DNA from 2 places in the Variovorax sp. P1_H2 genome. Region 2 is predicted to be linked to the other one. Evidence: riboswitches for the same ligand, from Rfam matches in the RefSeq annotation. Region 2 holds a riboswitch; the other holds the start of a gene.
The links. A riboswitch is a leader RNA that binds a small molecule or an ion and turns the genes downstream of it on or off. The one in region 2 is predicted to bind glycine.
Positions count from the first base shown of each region.

Region 1: it holds a riboswitch for glycine, as region 2 does, so the genes downstream of both, gcvT (glycine cleavage system aminomethyltransferase GcvT) here and AC1D2E_RS13210 (D-amino acid dehydrogenase) in region 2, are expected to answer to the same signal.

Region 1 covers NZ_JBFUCJ010000022.1:17,379-25,572, forward strand. Annotated here, with positions in the region: gene gcvP (aminomethyl-transferring glycine dehydrogenase) at 1-2,675, opposite strand, end outside; gene gcvH (glycine cleavage system protein GcvH) at 2,702-3,079, opposite strand; gene gcvT (glycine cleavage system aminomethyltransferase GcvT) at 3,132-4,292, opposite strand; glycine riboswitch at 4,343-4,458, opposite strand; glycine riboswitch at 4,474-4,572, opposite strand; gene AC1D2E_RS10495 (hypothetical protein) at 4,607-5,089, opposite strand; gene AC1D2E_RS10500 (TRAP transporter large permease) at 5,171-6,448, opposite strand; gene AC1D2E_RS10505 (TRAP transporter small permease) at 6,445-6,939, opposite strand; gene AC1D2E_RS10510 (TRAP transporter substrate-binding protein) at 7,030-8,001, opposite strand; gene AC1D2E_RS10515 (ABC transporter permease/substrate-binding protein) at 8,132-8,194, opposite strand, start outside.
Region 2 covers NZ_JBFUCJ010000030.1:56,922-61,222, reverse strand. Annotated here, with positions in the region: gene AC1D2E_RS13215 (FIST signal transduction protein) at 49-1,317, shown strand; gene AC1D2E_RS13210 (D-amino acid dehydrogenase) at 1,408-2,709, opposite strand; glycine riboswitch at 2,798-2,905, opposite strand; glycine riboswitch at 2,906-3,007, opposite strand; gene AC1D2E_RS13205 (FAD-dependent oxidoreductase) at 3,018-4,259, opposite strand.

The sequences.
Region 1 (8,194 bases), on a different contig from region 2:
ATGCGGCGGATCTCGCCGCGGATCGCGATCATCGCCTCGATGAAGCGGTCGAGTTCGGCCAGCGGCTCGCTCTCGGTCGGCTCGACCATCAGCGTGCCGGGCACCGGGAAGCTCAGCGTCGGCGCATGGAAGCCGTAGTCGATCAGCCGCTTGGCGACGTCCTCGGCGCTGACGCCGCTGGCGTCCTTGAACGGGCGCAGGTCGAGGATGCACTCGTGTGCCACGTGGCCGTTGGGGCTTGCGTACAGCGTCGGGTAGTGGTCCTTGAGCCGCGCGCTGATGTAGTTGGCGCTGAGGATCGCGGTCTCGGTCGCGGCCTGCAGCCCCTTGGCGCCCATCATCCGGCAGTACATCCAGCTGATCGGCAGCACCGCCGCGTTGCCCAGCGGCGCCGCCGACACCGCGCCCACCGCGCCGTTCGACGGCAAGCCGCCGGTCGCGTGTCCCGGCAGGTAGGGCACCAGGTCTTCCACCACGCACACCGGGCCGACGCCGGGGCCGCCGCCGCCGTGCGGAATGCAGAAGGTCTTGTGCAGGTTCAGGTGGCTGACGTCGCCGCCGAACTCGCCCGGCGCCGCCACGCCGACCAGCGCGTTCATGTTGGCGCCGTCGACGTAGACCCGGCCGCCGTGCGCGTGCACGATCTCGCAGAGCTCCTTGACGCGGGTCTCGAACACGCCGTGGGTGCTGGGGTAGGTGATCATCACCGCGGCGAGCGTGGCGCTGTGCTTCTCGCAGGCGCGCTGCAGGTCGTCGATGTCGACGTTGCCGTCGGCGTCGCAGGCGGTCACCACCACCTTCATGCCGACCATCTGGGCGCTGGCCGGATTGGTGCCGTGCGCCGACGAGGGGATCAGGCAGACGTTGCGGTGCGTGTCGCCCCTGGCTTCATGGAAGGCCTTGATGGCGAGCAGGCCCGCGTACTCGCCCTGCGAGCCGGCGTTGGGTTGCAGGCTGATGCCCGCGTAGCCGGTGGCTTCGCAGAGCCAGGCGCGCAGCTGGGCGTCGAGCTGTGCGTAGCCATGCAACTGGTCGGCCGGTGCGAAGGGGTGGATGTTCGCGAACTCGGGCCAGGTGATCGGGATCATCTCGCTGGTCGCGTTGAGCTTCATGGTGCAGCTGCCGAGCGGGATCATGCTGCGATCGAGCGCGAGGTCCTTGTCGCTCAGGCTGCGGATGTAGCGCAGCATCGCGGTCTCGCTCTTGTGGGTGTTGAACACCGGGTGCGTGAGGAAAGCGCTGCTGCGGCGCAGGTCCTCGGGAAGGCGCAGCTGCGCCGTGGCGGCGATGGCGTCGAAGTCGGGTCCCCGCGTGCCGGCCGTTGCGAACAGTCTCCACAGCATCTCGACGTCGGCCCGGGTGGTGGTCTCGTCGAGCGAGAGGCCCAGGTGATGCTGCAGCCGATGGCGCAGGTTGACGCCGGCAGCCAGGGCCCGTTCGTGGATGGCCTGGGTGTCCTCGCCGGTTTGGATCGTGAGCGAATCGAAGGCCGTGCCGTTGACCAGCTCGCGGCCCATCTGTTCGAGGCCCTGGGCCAGCACCGCCGTCAGCAGGGCGACGCGCTGCGCGATGCGGCGCAGACCCTCGGGCCCGTGGTAGACCGCGTACATGCTGGCGACCACCGCCGGCAGCACCTGCGCGGTGCAGATGTTGGAGGTGGCCTTCTCGCGCCGGATGTGCTGCTCGCGCGTCTGCAGCGCGAGCCGGTAGGCCGGCTGGCCGTGGGTGTCGACGCTGACGCCGACCAGTCGGCCGGGCAGCGAGCGCTTGAACTCGTCGCGGCAAGCCAGGTAGGCCGCATGCGGGCCGCCGTTGCACATCGGCATGCCGAAGCGCTGGGTGGTGCCGCAGACGATGTCGGCATCCCACTCGCCGGGCGGTGCCAGCAGCGTCAAGGCCAGCAGATCGGCTGCCACGCAGAAGGCGGCTTCGCACTGGTGTGCATAGCCGGCGAGCGGACGCAGGTCGTGCACCTGGCCGGTGGTGGCGGGGTACTGTGCGAGCGCGCCGAAGAAGCCGCCGCTGGCCATCAGATGCGGCAGGGTCTCGGACGCGGTGCTGACCTTGACCTCGATGCCCAGCGGCGCGGCGCGCGTGCGGATCACCTCGATGGTCTGCGGATGGCAGTCGCCCGAGACCAGGAACACGTTGCTCTTGCTCTTGACGCTGCGCCGGGCCAGCGTCATTGCCTCGGCGGCCGCGGTGGCCTCGTCGAGCATCGAGGCGTTGGCGATCGCCATGCCGGTGAGGTCGCAGACCATGGTCTGGAAATTGACCAGCGCCTCCATGCGGCCCTGCGAGATCTCGGCCTGGTAGGGCGTGTAGGCGGTGTACCAGGCCGGATTCTCGAGCACGTTGCGCAGGATCACGCCGGGCGTGTGGGTGCCGTAGTAGCCCTGGCCGATGAAGCTCCTGGCCACCTTGTTCTTCGCCGCGATCGCCTTCAGCTCGGCCAGCGCGTCGGCCTCGGTGATCGGCGCCGGCAGCCGCATCGGGCGGCTGCGGCGGATTGCCGGCGGCACGATGCCGTCGATCAGTTCGGCGCGTGTGGTCGAACCGACCGCAGCGAGCATGGTCTGCTCGTCGTCGGCTTCGATGCCGATGTGGCGGGCGATGAATTCCTCGGCGTTCTGGAGGTCGCGCAGCGAGAGGTGGGAAGGCACGGGAGTCGGCATGGAGGGCTCGGGTGATGGTGCGGGAATCAGCTTTCGGCGGAGAACTTCTCGTAGGCGGTCCCGTCGAGCAGCGCCTCGAGCTGGGTCGGGTCGCTCATGCGCACCTTGAAGAACCAGCCCGCATCCATCGGCGCGCTGTTGGCCAGCGAGGGGTCGGCGCGCAGCGCCTCGTTGACCTCGGTGATTTCGCCCGAGACCGGCATGAAGACGTCGGCCGCGGCCTTGACCGATTCGACGACACCGGCGACGTCGCCCTGCGCGAAGCCCTTGCCGACTTCGGGCAGGTCGACGAAGACCACGTCGCCGAGCGCATCCTGCGCGTGCACCGTGATGCCGACGGTGACCAGCGCCGCGTCGGCTTCGGGGCGCACCCACTCGTGGTCCTTGGTGTACTTGAGGGTCATGGGAAGAACTCCTTGAAGAAAGGCTGGCTTGGAAAAATCGGGTGAGGGACTGTCAGCCCCGGTGGTAGCGGGCCGGCACGAAGGGCATCGTGCTGACTTCCATCGGCACCGGCTTGCCGCGCACCATGGCCTGGATCCGCGTGCCGGGCTCGGCATAGGCGAGCGCGACATAGCCCATCGCGATCGGCCGGTCGACGCTGGGGCCGAGCAGGCCGCTGGTGACCTGGCCGATGGCCAAGCCCTCGAAGGACTCGAGCACGGTGCCGTCGCGCACCGGCACGCGCTCCAGCGCCACCAGGCCGACGCGCTTGCGCTTCAGTGTCTCGTGGTCGAGATGGCCGGCCGTTCCATTGGCGGCGATGAGCTGCGCCAGCACCCGGGCCGCACCCGGGAAGCCGCCTTCGCGCGCTCCGCCGCTGCGCCGGACCTTCTGGATCGCCCAGCCCAGCGCGGCCTCGACCGGCGTGGTGCTTTCGTCGATGTCGCTGCCGTAGAGGCACAGGCCGGCCTCGAGCCGCAGCGAATTGCGCGCGCCCAGGCCGATCGGCTTGACCTCGGGCTGGGCCAGCAGCAGGCGGGCCAGCGCTTCGGCGTCCTTGGCGGCGACCGAGATCTCGAATCCGTCTTCGCCGGTGTAGCCGCTGCGCGTGACGAAGGCCGTGATGCTGCCGATCTGCACCGCGCCGCCGGTCATGAAGACGAAGCGCTCGACGCCGGGCGACAACCTGGCCAGCGTGGCCGCGGCCTGCGGGCCCTGGAGCGCGAGCAGGGCGTGGTCGGGCATCGGCAGCACCTGGCAGCGCTGGCCGATCCGGGCCTGGATGTGGGCGATGTCGGCCTGCTTGCAGGCGCCGTTGACGATCACGAACAGTGAATCGTTGCCTTCGTTGAAGAACATCAGGTCGTCGAGGATGCCGCCCTGTTCGTTCAGCAGCAGCCCGTAGCGCTGCTTGCCGGGCGCCAGCCCGATGACGTCGACCGGCATCAGGCTTTCGAAGGCGGCGGCGGCATCGGGCCCGGCCAGGCGCAGCTGTCCCATGTGGGAGATGTCGAACYGGCCCGCGGCCTCGCGCGTGTGCTTGTGCTCGGCCATCAGGCCGGTGGGATATTGCACCGGCATCGAATAGCCGGCAAAGGGCACCATGCGGGCGCCGAGCGCCAGGTGCAGGCCGTGGAGCGGGGTCTTCAGCAGATCGTCGGATGCGGCAGCCAAGGGCGGTTCTCCAAAAGGGGCAGTGCTTGTTCCATGGCGAGAAGCCATGGGCCACCCCTGCTGTCCGCTTTACCTGAGAGATTCGCCCCACGATCGGGGTTTGCTCCTTCGGTGGGCGGTGCGACGCGACTTTCGCGACCAACCGCCTCTCTCCAGCAAGGAAACGCCCTGAATTGGGGCGTCTTGTCAGTCCTTTTGCCTGAGCGTTCGGGCCCTTGGTTCGGGGGACCTGCGCCTTCGGCGGCCCCACCGCGGCGGGACGCTCTCCTGACCGTTGGAGTGTAAGGGAATCGGCGGGCCGCCGGCCGGCGACTTCAATGCACCGGCGACGCGGGGAGCAGTTTGTCGATGCGCTCGCGGATCGCCTCGGCGCGCGCGACGCCCGCCATCTTCTCGATCTCGTCGAGCATGGTGCTGGCGGTGGCCAGCATCGAGGTCCGGTCGCGCGCCGCCCGCAGCGCCTCGCGCAGGCGTTCGGCGAGCACCGGATCGCGGCGCACGAACATGCGCTCGCAGAGGTCGAACAGGAACATGCGCGTGGTGGCCATCGAGGGCTTGCCGTCGAAGGCGTCCGCCGCGACCGGCGCATCGTCGATCGGGCGGTCGCGGAGGTAGCCCTCCTGCACCAGGTGGCGCGCCACCCGGCCGGCTTCTTCGCGGCCGCCGAACAGCGCCCCGAAATCTGTCAAGGAGCGCTGGCCGTCGGCCATCAGCAGCAGGGCGCGCTCGCGCTGGCCCAGCGTGCGGCGGCCGGGCTGGAGCTCCAGGCGCGCTTTGTCGGTCTTGGTGAGGAACATGGATTGCGGTGGCGATCGGTAGACGAGCGCCGCAGCATGGAGCCCCCGCGTGACGGTTTGATGAAACCGCCCGCCCAGCCGCTATTTCGCGTAGACCAGATCACGCAACCCGAGCGAGATGCCGGGCACGTAGGTGACCACCATCAGGCAGGCCAGGATCACCAGCACGAACGGGATGAGGTACGGCACGATGCGGTCGAGCGAGATGCGTGCCACCGTGCAGGCCGCGAACAGGTTGACGCCGAAGGGCGGCGTGATCATGCCGAGCGCCAGGTTCACCACCATGACCAGCCCGAAGTGCACCGGATCGATGCCGAAGTGCTGCGCCACCGGCGCCAGGATCGGCGCCAGCACGATGATCGCCGCGCTGGTCTCGATGAACATGCCGATCACGAACAGGGCCGCATTGACGCCGAGCAGAAACATTGCCGGCGACTGCAGCACCTCCTGCAGCCAGCGGCCGATCGCGTCGGGCACGCCGGCGCGCGTGATCAGGAAGGCGAACAGGCCGGCGTTGGCGATGATGAACATGATCACCGACGAGGACACCACCGACTTGCGCAGCACCGCATAGAGTTCGGCCGGCCTGATCTCGCGGTAGATCAGCGTGCCGACGATCAGCGCGTAGAGCACCGCCACCGCCGACGCCTCGGTGGGCGTGAAGATGCCGCCGTAGATGCCGCCCAGGATGATCACCGGCATCAGCAGCGCCCAGCCGGCGCGCCAGGTCGCGGTGCCGACGCCGAGCCGGCCGTCGCCGTCGTTCTTGCCCAGTCCCTTGAACTTGCAATAGACGTAGACGAAGGCCATCAGCGCCAGGCTGATCAGGATGCCCGGGCCGAAGCCGGCGATGAACAGCTCGCCGATCGAGACCTCGGCGCTGACGCCGTACAGGATCATCGGGATCGAGGGCGGGATGATGACGCCGAGTTCGGCGCTGGTGGCCTGCAGCGCGGCCGCGTAGCCGACCGGGTAGCCGTGCTTGATCAGCGCCGGGATCAGGATCGCGCCGATCGCGAAGGTGGTCGCCACCGAAGAGCCCGACACCGCCGCGAAGATCATGCAGGTCAGCACGCAGGTCATCGGCAGGCCGCCCTGCACGCCGCCCACCAGGCTCTTGGCGAAGTCGACCAGCCGGCGCGAGATGCCGCCGGTCTCCATCAGGTTGCCGGCCAGGATGAAGAAAGGAATGGCGGCGAGCGGAAACTTGTTGATCGCGTTGAACATCTCCTTGACGGAAATCAGCATGTTCGCGTTGGAGGCCTGGATGCCGAGCACCGAGGCCAGGCCGATCGAGACGGCGACGGAGATGGTGAGTGCGAAGCACACCACCATGGTCGTGATCATCACGGCGGTCATTGAGCGGTTTCCAGTTCGTTGCGCTGCGGGTCGATCAGGTTGGCGATGATGCCGATGACGCAGAACAACCCGCCCACCGGCAGCGCCGCGTAGGCCCAGAACATCGAGACCGATTCGAGCCCGGCCATCGACTGCACGCTGCCGCGCTGCGCGTAGTCCCAGCCCCACCAGATGATGACTGCGATCAGGGTCAGCGCGGCCAGGCATACGACCCAGTCGAGCACCCGGCGGACCTTGGGCGGGCTCCAGCGGTAGAGCACGTCGACGCTGACCATCGCGCCCTGGCGGAAGGCGGTCGGGATGCCCATGAAGACCATCCAGATCAGGCTGATGCGGATCAGGATCTCGGACCATTCGGCCGGTTGTTCGAGGACGAAGCGGGTGACGATCTGGAACACGCCGAGCGAGGAGGCGACCACCAGCATGAAGCAGGCGATCGCCATCGCCAGGCCGGTGGTCCAGCGGTCGAGTGCGAGGAAGGCGGATTTCATAGGGGCATCAGGGATTCGAACGAAAAAGCGCCCGCCAGTGAGACTGAGCGGGCGCGCGCTGCCGCGAGAATGTCGCGGCCGCGGATGGCATTACTTGACGTCGCGGATCTTGTCGAGGTTGGCCTTGCCGAACTGCTTCTCGAACTCGGCGTTGACCGGTGCCAGCGCGGCGACGAACCTGGCCTTGTCGACGTTGTCGATCACAGTCATGCCCTTGGCGCGCAGATCGGAGACGCCCTTGGCATCGTCCTCGTCGACGCGAGCCCGGTTGGCCTTGATGGCTTCCTTGGCGGCGTCGAGGAAGGCCTGCTTGTCGGCGGCGCCGAGCTTGTCGAAGGCGGCCTTGTTCATCACGAAGATGCAGGGCGAGTAGACGTGGCCGGTCAGGGTGAGGTGCTTCTGCACCTGGTCGAACTTGGCCGAGATGATGACCGGCAGCGGGTTCTCCTGGCCGTCGACCGTGCCTTGCTGGAGCGCAGTGAAGACCTCGGGGAAGGCCATCGGCGTGGTGATGATGCCGAAGCCCTTGTAGGCCGCGATGTGCACCGGGTTCTCCATGGTGCGCATCTTCAGGCCCTTGAGGTCCTCGGGCGCCTTCACGTCGCGCTTGCTGTTGGTCATGTGGCGGAAGCCGTTCTCGCCCCAGCCCAGCGCCTTGAATCCCTTGGCGTCGAACTTGACCAGCATGTCCTGCCCGATCGGGCCGTCCAGCACGGCGCGGGCGTGTGCCTTGTCGCGGAACAGGAAGGGGACGTCGAGGATCTTGGTCTCGGGCACGAAGTTCGGCACCGGGCCGGTCGAAGAGAAGGCGAGTTCCTGGGTGCCGAGCTGCACGGCCTCGATCGATTCGCGCTCGCCGCCGAGCGAGCCGTTGTAGAAGGTCTCGACCTTGTAGCGGCCGTTGGTGCGCGTCGCGACTTCCTTCGCGAAGGTGTCGATGGCGACCCCCTGGTGCGAGTTCTGCGAGGTCGAGATGCTGATCTTCATCGTCGTCTGCGCAAGGGCCGCGCTCGCGATGCCAAAGCCGAGGATCAGGCCTGCGGCCAGTTGGCTCAATTTCATGGGGATGTCTCCAGAATGGGAAAGAGTGCGGGCCCGGGCCCGCAAGGCAGCCTGCGACTATGCCGCAATAGCAAGGTTCACCTCGTCGGGATTTTCACGGACGTAGTCGCGCTCCTTTTTGAGGCCGAGTCTAGGCGCTGGGCGGCAGTTGCCCGCGGCGGCGGCGCATCAGGTGTTCGAGAGCCTCGAACAG
Region 2 (4,301 bases):
CAAGGGTCCCCCACCGGCGCGCAAGCGCGCGCGTTGAAAGCCGAGCCCATGAAGCTGTTTCCTTCCGGACATGCCACCCATCCGCAGTGGCGCATGGCGGCGGGGTTGGTGCTGGCCCAGTTGCGGGCGCAGATGGCGCTGCCCGACTACGCGCGTTCGCCGACGCTGGGCCTGCTCTACATCACCGATCACTACGGGGAAGACGCCCAGGAGATCCTCGATCACCTGGGGGCCGAACTGCCCGAGATCACCGACTGGACCGGCACCGTGGGTGTCGGCGTGGCCGCCAACAACGCCGAGTATTTCGATGAGCCAGCGCTCAGCGTGATGCTGTGCGAGTTGCCGAGCGACCAGTACCGCGTGTTTTCCGGCGTAGCGCCGCTCGCCAGCTCGGAAATGAGCGGCTTCGCGGCCCATACCGCCCTGGTGCACGCCGACCCGCGCACGCCCGAGCTCGGCGAACTGATCGCCGAGATGGCGGAGCGCACCGACACCGGCTACCTGTTCGGCGGCCTGTCGTCGGGCCGGGTCGGCTCGCTGCAGTTCGCGATCGGCGGCAACGGCAACATCCGCGGCCATGGCGCGGTTGGCGGCGTGTTCTCGGGCGGCCTGTCGGGCGTGGTGTTCGGCGAAGGCGTGCGGCTGGTCTCGCGCGTGACCCAGGGCTGCCAGCCGGTGTCGCGCGAACGCGAGATCACCGAGGCCGACGGCAACCTGCTGCTCGAGCTCGACGGCGAGCCCGCGCTCGACGTGCTGCTGGCCGACCTGCGGGTGTCGCTCGATGCGCCCGAGCAGGCGATCGATGCCGTGCGCGCCACGCTGGTCGGCCTGGCCGAGGCCGGCAGCGACGGCGTCCGGCGCACCGGCGATCTGGGTGCCGACGTGAGGGTGCGCCACATCATCGGTCTCGACCCGACGCGTCGCGGCGTGGCGATCGCGGATGTGGCAGCGGCCGGCATGCGCATGAGCTTCTGCCGCCGCAATGTGCAGGCCGCGCGTGCCGACCTGATGCGCGTCTGCGCCGAGATCCGCGAGGAACTGGAGCCCCAGGAGCAGACGCTGGCGACCGCGCGCGAGATCGCGGCCGGCGAGGCCGAGGCCGCGCCGCATCCGGCGCGCCGCATCGCGGGCGCGATCTACGTCAGCTGCTCGGGCCGCGGCGGGCCGCACTTCGGGGCCCCCGGCGCCGAGCTCCAGATCGTGCGCCATGCGCTCGGCGACGTCCCGCTGGTCGGCTTCTTCGCCGCCGGCGAGATCGCCCGCAACCACCTCTACGGCTATACCGGCGTGCTGACCGTCTTCACGGGCGATGACTGAAGGCCCCCACGCTCCCCCACTGCGTGTGGGTCGCTGCCCCCCGAGGGGGCCGCAGGCCGCCTTGGGGCGGCCCGGCGCCGGCCTGAGAGCTTAGGCCGGCTGCAGGGTCGGGGACAGCCCTGAGCGGGCACCGGTGAAGGCGAAATCGACCTCCGGCGCCAGCCCGCTGACGATCCGCGCGATCGACTTGCCGGAGCCGCAGGCGTGGGTCCAGCCCAGCGTGCCGTGGCCGGTGTTGAGGAACAGGTTGGGAAGCCTGGACGCCCCGATCAGCGGCACGTTGCTCGGCGTCACCGGGCGCAGCCCGGTCCAGAACTGGGCCGCGGAGGCGTCGCCGGCGCCCGGGAACAGTTCCTCCACGCGCCGCACGATCGCCTCGCAGCGCACGGGGTTCAGGTCGCGGTCGTAGCCGTTGAGCTCGGCGGTGCCGGCAATGCGCAGGCGGTCGCCCGCGGCCGAGGTGTAGCGCGAGAACACCAGCTTGAACTCGTCGTCGGTCAGCGAGACCTGGTGCGCCTTGGAGGCGTCCCGGACCGGCATCGTCACCGAGTAGCCCTTGGCCGGATAGATCGGCAGCCGGATGCCCAGCGGCGCGGCCAGGAGGGGGCTCAGCGAGCCCATCGCCAGCACGTAGGCGTCGCCGCGGATGCGCTGGAAGCGGCCTTCGTCGTCGGTCGCCTCGACGTGGTCGAGGCGGCCGCCGGCTGCGCGCAGCGCGGTCACGGTATGGCTCATGAGGAAGCGCACGCCGGCTGCCTCGGCCAGCCCGGCCAGCCCGCGCGCGAAGCGGTTGGCATCGCCCGATTCATCCTCGGCCGTGTAGGTCGCGCCGGCCAGCTGCGGCCGGATGTGCGACAGCGCGGGCTCGAGCCTCACGGCCTCGTCGGCCGAGATCACCCGCCGGTCGCAGCCGAGCGCGCGCATCTGCTCGGCGGGCTCCAGCGCGGCGTCGAACTCCTTCTGCGTCGTGTAGAAGTGCAGGATGCCCTGCGTGCGCTGGTCGTAGTCGATCCCGGTGTCGCGCCGCAGCTGCTGCAGCGTGTCGCGGCTGTAGGTGCCCAGGCGCACGATCTGCTCGATGTTGTGGCGGGTGCGCGCCGGCGTGCATTCGCGCAGGAACGAAAGGCCCCAGAGCCACTGGCGCATGTCGGCGCGGATGCGGAACAGCAAGGGCGCATCTTCCTTGCCGAGCCATTGCAGCACCTTGAGCGGCGCCCCCGGGTTGGCCCAGGGCTCGGCATGGCTGACCGAGATCTGGCCGCCGTTGGCAAAGCTGGTTTCCGCCGCCGGCGTGGCCTGGCGGTCGATCAYGGTCACATCGTGGCCGAGTTGCTGGAGGTAGTAAGCCGAAGTCACGCCGAGCAGGCCGGCGCCAAGAACGATCACGCGCATATCGAGAACCCTTGATGGTTGCAGCGCTCGAACGCAACGGAGACGGCATGCTGTCGAAACGAAAGCAACCGGACCGTGCGTCCAAGTTGCCGCTCCCCCTGTCCTCGGTACCTGAGAGATTCACCCGCTGCGCCCGCAGCGGGTTTGCTCCTTCGGTGCACCACGCGCGGCGTGATGGCTCTCCAGACGGCTTTGACAGTGAACTGCAGTACGAGCCCATCGCGTGGGCCGACCTGAGCGTTTATGGGAGTTTGCGCCTTCGGTGGGGCCCCTGGGCCCGCTCTCCTGCAGTGGGCGGATTGTAGCGGCTAAGGGCGCCGGAAGGCGAAGTCGAGTTCGGGCCGAAGTCCGCTGACGATCCGCGCGATCGACTTGCCCGCGCCGCAGGCATGGATCCAGGTTCGAGCGCCGGGCGCGGTGTTCAGGAACAGGTTGGGGAGGCGGGTCTTGCCGATCATCGGCAGCCGGTTGGTGCTGGCCGCGTGCATGGCGGTATCGAAACTGGCCCGCGCGGCGTCGGCGACGCCGGGCAGCAGCATCTCGGTGCGGCGCACGATCGCCCGGAAGCGGTCCGAGTCGGGCTCGGCCTCTTCGTCGAGCCCGGCCCGCACGACGGCCCGGACCTGCAACTGGTCGCCGGCCGGCGTTTCGATGCGCGTGATGCGCAGCTTGCCCTGGCGGTCGCGCAAGGGCATGCGCGGCGCCAGCGAAGGGTTCAGGATCGGCATCGTGACGATGTATTCGCGCACGAAGCGCAGCGGCATGTCGATGCCCAGGTCTTCGGCGTGCGGCACGCTCGACGCACCCAGCGCCAGCACGTAGGCCTGTGCGCGCAAAGTGGTCGGCTCGCCGGCGGCATCGAGCAGCTCGACATGGTCGATCCGGCCGTTGCGTTCCTTGAGCGACACCACGGTGTGCCGCGTCATGAAGCGCACGCCGGCGGCGCGGCACAGGAACACCAGGCTGGCGGCGAACTGCGCCGGATCGCGCGCCGGGTCTTCCTGCGCGTGGGTCGCTCCGGCCAGCTTGCCGCCCATCGCCTTCAGCGCCGGTTCCAGGACGATGGCTTCGTCGGCCGACAGCAGCCGTTCCTCGCAGCCGAGGCTGGACCAGTGCGTGGCGCCGGCCGTCCGGACCCGGAAGGCCTCGGGATCGGTGTAGATGTTCATCAGGCCGGCCGAGCGCGAGCCCTGGGGCACTCCGGCTTCGTCGCGCAGGGCGCGCGCGCTCTTGCGGCTGTACGCCGCCAGTCGCACGAGATGGTCGAGGGGATCGCGCTTGGCCGGCGTGCCGACGGCCCGGTCCATCAGCCTGGAGAGGCCGCGACGGATGCCGCTGCACAGCCTGGACAGCTTCCTGCCGCGCCGGGGCGATGCCGCTGCGGCCGGCGCTGCGGTCGCCAGGCCGCGTGCCTTGGCCGCCGGCGTCGCATGCCGGTCGACCACGGTCACTTCGTGTCCGAGCTGTTGAAGATAGTAGGCCGAGGTCACGCCGAGCAAGCCCGCGCCAAATACAACCACGCGCATGTCCGAATCCTTTTGGGAGGGCATGAACGGCGGGCGTTAGCGCTTACTGTAAAAGCGGCAAGACCC